DNA from 2 places in the Pedococcus sp. P2_F6 genome. Region 2 is predicted to be linked to the other one. Evidence: predicted binding sites of a transcription regulator. Region 2 holds the regulator's gene; the other holds the start of a gene.
What was found. Region 2 encodes LexA, which represses DNA repair genes until DNA is damaged. Its sites were predicted from a motif close to TCGAACANNTGTTCGA; they were not measured.
Positions count from the first base shown of each region.

Region 1 (6,006 bases), on a different contig from region 2:
ACCGGGCTCGGAGGTCGACTGGTCCGACGTCGAGCTGTCGGTCGCCAACCCGCCACCGCCGGACCCGGCACAGGCGACCAGGATCGACGCCAGCAGCAGGGCGAGCAGTGCCTGCAGTGGTCGACGCCCGCTGAGGTCGATGCGGCTTCGCCCGTGGACCAACAGCGGTGCCCGGCTCATATGTTCCCGCCCAGTCCGAGCGCGTGGCTGACCAGTTCCGCTGCCTCGGTTCCGTTGCTCGCATCGATGGTTCGTGCGGACAGGTCCCTGACGATCGCGGAGATCCGGATGCCGCGGTTGGCGACCCAGATCCGTTTGTTCTCAGGGGTGTCGGCGTCGGCGAGGTTGCCGTCGAGGTCGACGAACTGGCCTTCGGTGTTGCGCTGCTGCTCGCTGGCGTGATGGAGGCCGATGAGCTCCCAGCTGTCACTGAGCAGGGGAGCCCCGGATGAGCCGGGTTCGGTGTCGGCGTCGTAGAGCAGGTACTTGGGGTTCTCCACCCCTTGGCCGTCGACGAGGGGACCGCTGAAGGTGTTGTTGCGCAGGGTGACTTCGCGGTGCCGCCCCTGGGGGTGCTGGATGACGTTGACCGGCTGGCCCTTCACGATCTTGCCCACCCCGCCGTGCATGGCGATGTAGCCGAACGTCTCGCCCGGGGGCTTGTCCGCGACCGGGGCCACGGCGACCAGGGTGAAGTCCAGGTCGTCGGCGGGGCTGGTGACGAAGCACCGCTCGGGCTGGAGGGCCACCTTCGTGGGCTGGCTCGCGCCGTCCTCGTCCTCGACGTAGCGGAACCAGGCAATGGTGTCCGCCGCGGTCTCGGCCGAGTCGAGGACGTGGTGGTTGGTCATCAAGACCCATGGCGAGACGAGGAAACCGGTGCCCATCTCCATGGCGGTGGTGAGCTTCGCGACGGCTTCGGCACGCTTCGCGCCCGCGCCCAGCCACCACCCCGGCAGGAAGTCGGCGTTCTTGAAGATCCGCTCGAGGGTCTCGTCGACGACGGTCGGCGATGCGTTGCCGGCCACCGGTGCGCCCTGCCGCCTGGCATACGCGACCTTGCGGGCCAACGGCTCGGTCCGCCACGCATCCCGTTTCGCCGACCGCACTGCCTCGATCTGCTCGACCGTGGCCGGCCCGGGCGTGAACGTGGGTTCAGGCAGGGCAGCCGTAGGGTCTGCCCCTTGCGCTGGGTCGGGCAGGGCACTCATGATCGCCATCGCGGCACGCCTCCGTGGTCGTCCTTGCTGCTGGTCGGAGGGGCTTCCCTGCAGATGCCTCAGTATGGGCGCGATGTCGCCCGCTGGGCATCAGCAAGATGACGTAGGGGCGATCGGGCAACGCGCCGCACGAGTCGGACCGCGCGGAGGTCGTCAGCCCGCAGGGACGGCGCGCAGGCGGGTTCGTGGCGGCAGGTCGCGGTCCGGCGGCACCTCGATGTCAGCCCAGCGGGCGCGTTCGCCCGTGGGTGGTTGGTAGGCCGCGTGCCCCAGCCAGGTGCCCGGCGGCTCGCCACCGGCTGGTGTGACCAGTTCTGCGTGGGAGGGGGGGCCGCACCGGGAGCCCGTAGCGGTTGGTCACCGCCAGGCCGTCGGGTCGGGTGGGGTCGCCGCTGATCGTGACGTCGCCACGGTCGATGGCGTCGTGGTGGAACGGGCAGAGACTGACCTGGTTATCGACGTCGGTCGCGCCGCCCGATGCCCACTCCTCGAGGTGGTGGATCTCGACGAACCGGGTGGCCGTGCAGCCCGGGAAGCGGCAGCCGCGGTCGCGGTCCTCGATGAGCCGACGCGACCGACTCGGCAGGATCCGCATGGCGCGGCCCACGCTGACCGGCCGGCCATCGGTCTCCCAGACCGGCTGGACCATGCCGTCGGAGAGGAAGCGGCTCAGGAGTCGCTGCGGGATCGCTCCGCCGCCGTTGATCCAGGCGCCATCGGTCGACAGGTGCAGATAGACCCGGTAGTGACTGGACCGGCTGGTCGACGTCACGGTCGACAGCGCCCGGTGGGCGATCTCTTCGAGGGCATCGGCGTACGTGGGACGGTCCGCCCTGGAATCGTGCACCAGCGGGACGACGGACGCCCCCTCGCCACCACTGGAGCCCTGCCCGCTCTTCGTGTCTTCGGGCGGTGCCGCGCCAGTCTGGGCGATGAACAGCGCGTCCTTGGCTTCCTTGAGTGCCTGCTCGACCAGGGCTCCGATGGGAGCCGGTGCGCTGTAGCGCAGCTGGAACCGGCCGTCGCGGTCGAAGTGCATGGACAGCTCAGGACGCGCGCAGGCTCGACGTTCCGCGTGGCCCTGTGCGACGGAGGCGTCTGTCGGCGAGCTCGGCTCGTTGGGCTCCGCCGGGTCACTGTCGCCAGGAGGAACGGTGAACGCGTGTCGCGAGACTGCTCGCCGCAGCTGCGGCACCGTCATGTGCACCGCCAGCTCACCGACCGACCGCTGGTGCGACGCGGGCACGTGGTGGGCGACGACAGCGGCCTGGTCCAGCGACAGGGCACCTGTCGCGACCGACCTGGCCATCGTCGGGAGCTCAGCTCGCCGCCGCGCCACCGCGACCACGTCTCGCGCGTGCGCCGGCGACAGCCCTGCCCGCACGACCAAGTAGTGCTCGGGGGAGCGGAACCCGCCGTCGCCCCAGTGGTCGCCCTCGATGAGCTCGGCCGCGACGTCGACCAGCTCCGCGTGGGCGCGGTTCAACCGGCCGGCCACGGTCGCGGTGCGCGCCCAGAGGTCGCGCTGGACCTCGTCACGCTGCTCGGCAATCGGGCTGATCGACATGTCGCAATCGTACAGGTGTTCGAGCTCCTTCGCAAGCGCCGTAACTGGGAAATTGGTTGCAGCGCAATGGAATTCATCGCAATGGGACTGTCGGTGCCACGTGCTAGGTGAGGTTGGTGCCGTGGTTCGGGAGTCTGCCGACGGAGGCGGTGATGACGTCAATGCCGTCGGCTCCTAGCGCGTCTCAGCCGGCGAGCAGCTCCTCGAACGGCACCGGATCGGCGAACTCGTCGACCCGAGCGGCCCTTGACGCCGACCCAGGCGCCGCGCCGCCGGTGACGAGGTCGGCGAGCTCGCCCGCGGCGACGGTGATGCGGCTCGACAAGCCGGCATCCACGGTGCCGCCCGTGCCCCAGTCCTCAGAGGCCGCGAAGACGCCTGTCGGCACCGTGACCGCCTTGAGGTAGGAGAACATCGGTCGCATGGCGTGCTCGAGCACCAGGGAGTGGCGGGCCGTGCCGGCGGTCGCCGCCATGAGCACCGGGGTGCCGCGCAGGGCCGAGTCGTCCAGGACATCCACGAACGTCTTGAACAGTCCGCTGTAGGACGCCTGGAACACCGGCGTCACGGCGATCACCGCATCAGCGTCGCGGACGGCGTCCAGGGCCAGGCGTAGGCCGCCGGTGGCGAAGCCGGTCAGCAGGGTGTTGGCGAGGTCGTGGGCGTGCTCGCGCAGGTCGACGAAGGTCACCTCCGCCTCGTCGCCGCGTTCGAGCAAGGCGTCCTGGGTGGCGGTGGCCAGCCGCTCGGCGAGCAGTCTCGTGGTGCTGGGCTGGCCCAGCCCGGCCTGCACGACGACGATCTGCCGGGCACTCGTCTGCTGGGAGCTCATCGGGTGACCTCCAGGTCCTGCGTGGCGGGAGTGGTGGCGGAAGTGGTGGCGTGCGTGGCGGGGCGCTCGGTGGCGTGCCTGGTCGCCGCGGCCAGTCGGCTGGCGTGAGTGGGGGCGTCCGGAACGTGGGCCGGCTTGCGCGCAGCCGCGATCTTCCGCAGCTCGGGCACGACCTGGGTGCCCAGGATCTCCACCTGCTCCATCACCGTCCGGTGCGGCAGCCCTGCGTGGTCGAGCAGGAACAGCTGGCGCTGGTAGTCGCCGACGGAGTCGGCCATCGCGGCATACCGCTCGATCACCTGGTCGGGCGAACCCACGGTGAGGGGCGTCTCCCGGCTGAAGTCCTCCAGGGACGGTCCGTGACCGTAGACGGGTGCGTTGTCGAAGTAGGGGCGGAACTCGCGCACCGCGTCCTGGCTGTTGGCTCGCATGAACACCTGCCCGCCGAGCCCGACGATGGCCTGGTCCGCGGAGCCGTGGCCGTAGTGCTCGAACCTGCGACGGTAGAGCGCCACCATCTGCCGGGTGTGGCTCATCGGCCAGAAGATGTTGTTGTGGAAGAAGCCGTCGCCGTAGTAGGCCGCCTGCTCCGCGATCTCAGTGCTGCGGATCGAGCCGTGCCACACGAACGGGGGTATGCCGTCGAGCGGGCGTGGCGTGGCGGTGAAGGACTGCAGGGGCGTGCGGTGCTTGCCCTCCCACGTCACGACGTCCTCGGTCCAGAGGCGGCGCAGCAACGCGTAGTTCTCGATGGCCAGCGGGATGCCGTCGCGGATGTCCTTGCCGAACCACGGGTAGACGGGGCCGGTGTTGCCGCGGCCCATCATCAGGTCCACGCGGCCGTCGGCGAGGTGCTGGAGGGTCGCGTAGTCCTCCGCGATCTTCACCGGGTCGTTCGTCGTGATGAGAGTCGTCGAGGTGGACAGCAGGAGCTTGTCGGTCTGCGCCGCGATGAAGCCGAGCGTGGTGGTGGGGGAGCTGGGCACGAACGGAGGGTTGTGGTGCTCACCGGTGGCAAAGACGTCCAGCCCGACCTGCTCGACCTGGCGTGCGAGCTCCACGGTGTTCTTGATCCGCTGGTGCTCGCTGATGGTCGTGCCGGTGGTCGGATCCATGGTCACGTCACCGACGGTGAAGATTCCGAACTGCATCGGGCTCGCGCTCCTCGTGAGGTAGGTGGATAAGTAGTTGCGAATTCAACTACATGAACCGCGAGCCGCCGGGTTTCATTCCGGGCGCAGGCGCCTGGGTCACTCCGGCGTGGCATCCAGACGCGCGCACGCGCCGGCCTGCTGCCAGAGCCTGAGCAACCGGGCGCTGCTCGCAGCGTCGGGCTCGCGCGGTATGCCGTCCGCGCCGATCAGCATGGGGGTCCAGACGGCCTTGCGCACCGCACTCGACCTGCCGCGCTCGGTGCCGCGGGCGGCATCGACGTCGATCGACAGCGTCAGCACCCCTGAGCGGGCGTCCGGCTCGCGGCTGCGCCACCAGACGAAGTTCCCGAACCCGTAGTCGACGTACGCGCGCCCCAGCCAGCCCGCCCCGTTGACGCGGTGCGAGTGTCCGCCCACGACGATGTCGGCCCCGGCGCCCTCGAGCGCCTCGGCGGTCTGGACGGACAGCCGGTCGGGGCACGCCTGGTAGTCCAGACCCCAGTGCAGGAAGACGACGACGAGGTCGTACTTCGCGGCCGCGGCCGACACAGCCGACCGGAGCCGGTCCACCGGACTCGCACTGGCGATCCCGCCCTTGCCCGGACCCGCCGAGTAGCGCGCGAGCGTCATCTCGAAGACCTCGGAGGCACCGAACACCGCGACTCGGAGCCCCTTGGCCCGCAGGATCGCGGGGGCGAAGGCCTCCTCCTGGTCCTTGCCGATGCCGACGATCGGGACGGGACTCGACTTCTTGGCCGCCAGGGTGTCCACGAGTCCCACGGGCCCGTAGTCCACTCCGTGGTTGTTGGCCATGCTCACGGCATCGATCCCGGCGCTCTTGATCGTGTCGAGCGCCGACGCCGGAGCGCGGAAGTGGAACTCCTTGCCGATCTTGGTGCCGCGCTCGGTGATCGCCGTCTCGAGGTTGACCATGGCCAGGTCCGCTGCACCGAGCGAGGTCTGCAGCTCGTCCAGTCCGTGGGGGTCGCGGGCGAGCGGGGCCAGGTAGTCCTCGAAGTGGACGTCCCCGGCGAACGCCATCGTCAGGGTGCCCGCGTCCGAGGTGGGGAGCGTGGTCGTCGTGGGCGGGGCCGGTGTCGTCACTGGAGTCCCACCGGCCGTCGTCGAGGTACTCGCGGGCGGCCGGGTGCTCGCAGGACGAGGGGGTGGTGCACCGTCGCAGGCGGTCGCGGCCAGCGCCACGGCCAGGGCCGCGACGGGGGCGGCCACACC
Region 1 is NZ_JBFUEZ010000001.1:728,773-734,778, reverse strand. Features, by position in the region: gene AC1DWP_RS03495 (hypothetical protein) at 1-180, opposite strand, end outside; gene AC1DWP_RS03490 (trypsin-like serine peptidase) at 177-1,220, opposite strand; gene AC1DWP_RS03485 (HNH endonuclease signature motif containing protein) at 1,441-2,787, opposite strand; gene AC1DWP_RS03480 (FMN reductase) at 2,972-3,619, opposite strand; gene AC1DWP_RS03475 (LLM class flavin-dependent oxidoreductase) at 3,616-4,770, opposite strand; gene AC1DWP_RS03470 (CapA family protein) at 4,870-6,006, opposite strand, start outside.
Region 1: the regulator LexA is predicted to act here: its motif matches at 2,795-2,810, upstream of AC1DWP_RS03485 (HNH endonuclease signature motif containing protein).

Region 2 (6,006 bases):
GACGAGGGTCCAGCGTGGCAGCACTGTGCCCCATCGCGGATCGGCCCGCAGGCTGTGCGACAGGGCGAGCAGCGCCAGCCCTGAGCTGAGGAAGAAGGTCACGCCGCCGACGAAGTGGTACCCGGGGTCGTAGGCGACGCCTTGGGCGTCCTGCTCGATGGGGAAGGCCGCGGCGATGAACAGTCCGACGCTGCACAGCCCGAGGAGGGGCGGGCCCAGCCGGCTCAGCCGGCTTCGAGCGACACCGCGGTGCATCCCCCCAGCGAACGCCGCCATGAGGACGCCGAACACGACGAAGTTCGCCTGCTGGACCCAGCCGTGCGGTCCGGCCTCGAGGTTGCTCACCGGCTCGCTGACCCAGTCGTAGGTGTCGTGGCGGGCCAGCTGCTGGACGAGGAAGACCGAGGTGAACAGGATCGGGCCCGTGATGCCGGCGAGGGCAGGCCAGTGCAGGTCTGCCGTGCCGGCGTGGGTGGCGCCGCCGGTGGTGGTGGGGATTGCCTTGTGTGGGGAGATCGAGGTGGTCATGGCTGCCTCCTGGTCGGGTGGGTGCTCATGCCCTCGACGCTACGAAGGGCCCGCCTCATCCCGCGTCGGCCGATCCGCCCACTCGCGCACTCACCTGGATGGGTCGATCGACCCATCTAGCCCTTGTTCACGCTGTAGTCGATGAAGGTGGCGTACTCGCTCTGCCGGACGCCCTTGTGGGTCAGCTCGATGTCCTGCTCGAAGCCGTCGAACAGTCGCTTGCCCCCGCCCAGGATGACCGGGGCCACGATGATCGACAGGTCGTCGACGAGCCCAGCGGCCAGGGCCTGCCGGATCACGTCGGCGCCGCCCATCACGTGCACGTCCTTGTCCCCTGCGACGGCCCGCGCCTGCTCGACGGCCTCGGCCAGACCGTCGACGAACGTGAACGCGTCGCCCTCGGGCTGGTCCTCCGGTCGGTGCGTGACGATGAAGAACGGCACGTCCCAGGGGTTCTGGTCACCCCAGTGCCCGGCTGCCTCGTAGGTCGCGCGCCCTCCGACCACCGCACCGAAGTTGGCCATGGCCTCGTCCATCCACGCCTTGTCGACCTCCCCCATCTGGCCGGTTGGCTCCTCGGCATAGGTCCACGGCCCGCCGAACACCCAGTAGTGCAGCCGCTCGCCGCCCTCACCGAGCCCCTTGTCCGGGCCGTCGTCCGGTCCGGTGACGTAACCGTCGACCGACGTCGTGATCCCTGCGATGACCTTGCCCATGACTGCCGCCTTCCGTGGTCCGTGCCCACGGTCGGCGTCGGCCCGGTGTTCGTGTCTCCTGGTGTTCCTGTCAGCAGTACCGACCGGCAACGGTCCACGAACTCATCGGTCCCTCAGGCGGGGCCGCCCTCGCACTGCGCCTTGAGCCCCGCCGACTCCATCGCGAGGTAGCGCTCGGTGAGCCCGTGGTAGAGCCGGCCGACCAGCGAACCCACGATCCCGCTCTGCTCCACCGAGAGGCGGACCCTGCTGCCACCGCCGGGGAGCGCCTCCACCGAGTGCCTCGCCGTGGTGAGCGCCCCGGGGCCGGACGACACCCACGTGAACATCCGTCCGGGGTCGAACTCGGTCACCACCCAGTCCACCGTCGGGACCTTGGGCTGGCTGATCTTGGCGGCCGAGCCCGTCCGCAACGGGCCGTCCTCGAGGCGGCGAACCCAGCGCACCGAGGCGGTCCAGTCCGACCAGTGCTCGACGTCCGTGAGCACCTCCCAGACCCTTTCCGGCGGGGCGGCGATGTCGACGGTCGTGCTCTGCTCCACCCCTCCATGGTCGCGCACCTGTCGGCGGTATTCGAGAGGATGACGCCATGGATCACGCGAGCGTCCTCGCCCAGCGGCTGGCCACCCAGCGGCTCAGCTCGGCGCCGCTGCCCCGCGCCGCAGACGTCGTGCGACTGCTCACGTGTGTGCAGAGCCAGGAGCGCGACCACGCCTTCTTCTCGCTCGCCATGCGCTCCCGCAAGGACCGGTATGCCGCGGTGCAGCGTGAGTTCGACACCGGCGCCTTCCTGCGCACCCACATCCTGCGGCCGACGTGGCACTTCGTCGCTCCCGAGGACCTGCGCTGGATCCTCGCCCTCACCTCGCCGCGCGTGCTGTCGAGCATGGGAGCGCGGCACCGCCAGCTCGGCCTCGACGACACGAAGCGGCTCGGCGACGGGTTCGAGCTGCTGGCAAAACTGTTGCAGGACAAGAACTTTCTCACTCGACCCGAGCTCGGTGAGGCGTTCGTCGAGCGCGGTTCACGCATCAAGCCCGGCGAACAGCTCGGCCACCTGCTCATCGTCGCGGAGATGCGCGGCCTGGTCTGCTCAGGGCCGATGAAGGGTGTCCACCACTCCTACGCCCTCGTCGACGAGGTCATTGCGCCGACACCCGAACGCAGCCGGGACGAGGCTGTCGTGGAGCTGGTCCGACGGTTCTTCAGCGGCCACGGGCCGGCCTCGGTCAAGGACTTCACCCGGTGGGCCACCATGACGGTCAGCGACACCAAGGCAGCGCTCGCACAGCTCGGCGACCACCTGGAGGAAGTGGAGGTCGACGGCATCCCGCACTGGTTCGACCCGACGCAGGTGCGCCGGGTCAGTCGAGGCGCCCCGGCGGCATACCTCTTCCCGACCTATGACGAGGCGGTGCTGACCTATCCGCAGGTGAACTTCTCAGCGCTGCCCGGCCACCCCTATGCCGAACACACCGACCCGTTCTGGGCGAGCGTGGTGCTCGACGGCACCAACGTCGGGCTCTGGAAACGGACCGTGCGACCCGACGCCGTGCAGGTCGAGGTGCACCTCGCTCCTGAGGTCTCGACTCGAGGACGCACCCAGGTCAGGGTGGCGGCCCAGCGCCTCGCTGGCTTCCTTGGGCGCGACCTGTCCCTGGTCGAGAACGAAGGCACCCCGCACCTCTGGGGCGGCGAGCTCGGCCACCCAGCACGCAGGCCGAAGCGGGAGGCGTCGGTGATGCAGCCGACTGAGCCGGCATCGAGCGTGCAGGTGCGGTTGTCGCCCGCCAGCTTGCCGCCGCCCGAGCTCACGCCCGGCAGGGTCGAGTCGATGACCCACCAGTCCCCGAAGGTCCGGTAGCCGCCGCCTTCTGGGAGCACGTTCGGGTTCTGGAACGCGGGGAGGGTGATGAAGGCCTGATATCCGACCGTCACCGTCGCCGTGCCACAGGTGAGCTGCTTGACCCCGCTGAAGACGAGCTGGTTGTGGGTCCGCAGGTCGGCGGCGTTCTCGAGGTCGGTGACCTGGGTGCATGCCGAGAGCGGACCAGTCGCGGCCGTGATGTCGCTGGGTCCGTCCACGAACTGGGTGTCGACGGTGAACGAGGTGGGAGTTCCCGCCGCGGCGATGGCCGGGAGCACCGAGAAGGTCACTGCTCCGGCAGCTGCGGCCAGGGCGGCCGCCATCCGTGTGGTGGTGTGCATGCCGACCACGGTCCTACGAGGTTCGCGCCCAGCGCATCGTGGTTATCGCGTAGCGCGAAATGCGTAGGGCACTCGACCGGCGCGCTCAGTCGGCAGCTGGCGGGTCTCAGCCGACGGCGGGGATGAGCAGCGTCTGACCGGCGTGGACGTTGCTGTCGGTCAGGTCGTTGGCGACCTGGATCTGGGCGACCGCCTCGGCCATGGACAGCTGCGGGAGCTGCTCGACCGCGATCTGCGACAGGGTCTGACCGGACTGCACCGTGGTGGAGTGGTCGATCACGGTGGCGGACGCGCCACCGGAGAACACGGCGATCGCCAGGGCCACGGCCGTCACCACGACGGTGAGCGTGATCGCGAGCCGGGCTGCACGGGTCAGGCGCAGCGGGGCGGCGGGAGCGACGGCGACCTCTGGGCCGGTGGGCACCGAGACCAGGCGGGGGCGAGCCGGGCGAACGGGGACCCGCACCGGTGCGGGGGCGACGTCCCAAGCGACTGCTGCACTCATCAGGTCCTCCATCGTGACGTGCTCTGCTGCGTTCCTCGAACGGGTGTGCGAAGAACTGCTTGACTGATTTCTAGCACGCATGTTCGAATCAATCAAGACACGCGTCGAACACATGTTTGGCACAGGCGTTCGAAGGCCATACGCTGTGTTCATGCCGCTAGCACATCAGAGGGCACTGACAACGGCTCCGCGAGCACCCGGCATACGGCACCTGACCTGCACCTGCACCCGAAACTGCTCAAGTGAGGAAGCGGCATGAGCGACGACAACGTCAAGGAACTGCCCGACCGCGATCGCGGTGACGGGCTCACCGTCCGGCAGCGACGGGTGCTCGAGGTGATCCGCAACTCGGTCGACCGGCGCGGCTACCCGCCGAGCCTGCGCGAGATCGGCGAGGCGGTCGGCCTCACCTCCCCCAGCTCGGTCGCCCACCAGCTCTCCACCCTCGAGCGCAAGGGCTTCCTGCGCCGCGACCCCAACCGGCCGCGCGCCATCGAGGTGGTCTCCCCCGACTCCCCCGCCGACATGCGGGGCTACCGCGGCGGCGCCTCCGCCGAGGACGAGACGGCGACCTACGACGAGACCGGGTCCGGCGACCAGCGCCCGGCTGCGACCTACGTGCCCGTGCTCGGGCGCATCGCCGCCGGTGTGCCCATCCTCGCCGAGGAAACCGTCGAGGACGTCTTCCCTCTCCCCCGGCAGATCGTCGGCGAGGGCCAGCTGTTCCTCCTCCAGGTCGTCGGCGACTCGATGATCGAAGCCGCGATCTGCGACGGCGACTGGGTCGTCGTCCGCCAGCAGCCCACGGCCGACAACGGAGACATCGTCGCGGCGATGCTCGACAACGAGGCCACCGTCAAGACCTTCAAGCGCAAGGACGGCAAGGTGTGGCTGATGCCGCACAACGCCGCCTTCGACCCCATCGACGGAGACCACGCCACGATCCTCGGCAAGGTCACGGCGGTGCTTCGTCGGGTCTGAGCTCGACGCTCAGGTCCGGCGACGTGTGCCGCGGAGCGCCTCGTGCGCTCCGCGGCACACGTGCGTGCAGGCGCGTCGTGGGGCCGGCACGAGTCGACCCATCATCCGTTCGGCTGATGGCTCATTCGCCCGAATGGACTGAAGCGGACCTCGCGGGCCCGTGTGCGTCACGTGCCCCGTAACAGGCGACTCGCACGTGCGTTCTCTACACATGGAGGCCCAACCCGACCCCGATCTCACCGACCAGGTGCTGGGGTCCGAGATCGAACTGCTCGCGGACCTGATCGACGCCGCGAGCCACGCCTGCTCGCAGCTGAACCTGGACCAGATCGACGCGGCTCTCGGGATCTGTCGGGCACAGGGTCAGCTCCCCGCCCAGTCCCCCGCCCATTCCCCCGCTCAGTCACCCAGCGCGTCGAGGTAGTGCGTGATCTTGGTGGCGAAGCGTTCGCCGCCGTCACCCTCGGCCCACAGCTCCCACAGCTCGTTGTCGTCTGACTGCATCGCCCGGTGCAGTGCCCGGGTGGCGAGCTCCTCCAGCTGTTCGTCCACCTCGATGGGTTCCTCGTCGACCCACCAGGGCACATTGCGTTCGCCCACGACGGATTCGAAGTCGTCGCAGGCAGCCACGAGCACCGCTGCGGCCACCGCCTGCGACATGGTCGGCGCCTCGATGTACCCCCGCGCGCGGACCACTTGGTCGAGGGCCGCCTCGACCCGCTTGCGTCGCACGTCCTGCTCGGACTCCTCGAGCTCGTCGAGCAGGTCGAGTGCGTCGTCGTTCTCGAACGGCCCGGCTCCGGTGGCGCCCATCTCCCAACCTCCACAGCGTGCGAACGATGCTCCTTCGAGGGTGCCAAGAGACGCAGCGACACGCCAGTCCTACTCGTGCGGAGTCATCCGTTGGTACCAGGCCGTGTCGACGTAACGACCGAACTTGTGTCCGACCTCGTGAAGCACTCCCACCCGCTCGAAGCCGCACGCGACGTGCAGCGCCACGCTGGCGTCGTTCGGTAGGGCGATCACGGCCACCTGGGTGTGCACCTCAGGTGCGGCGTCCAGCCGCGC
Region 2 is NZ_JBFUEZ010000005.1:7,283-13,288, forward strand. Features, by position in the region: gene AC1DWP_RS15155 (DUF998 domain-containing protein) at 1-528, opposite strand, end outside; gene AC1DWP_RS15160 (dihydrofolate reductase family protein) at 645-1,244, opposite strand; gene AC1DWP_RS15165 (SRPBCC family protein) at 1,358-1,786, opposite strand; gene AC1DWP_RS15170 (winged helix DNA-binding domain-containing protein) at 1,834-3,108, shown strand; gene AC1DWP_RS15175 (LysM peptidoglycan-binding domain-containing protein) at 3,559-3,957, opposite strand; gene lexA (transcriptional repressor LexA) at 4,213-4,938, shown strand; gene AC1DWP_RS15185 (hypothetical protein) at 5,150-5,362, shown strand; gene AC1DWP_RS15190 (DUF4259 domain-containing protein) at 5,338-5,751, opposite strand; gene AC1DWP_RS15195 (N-acetyltransferase family protein) at 5,821-6,006, opposite strand, start outside.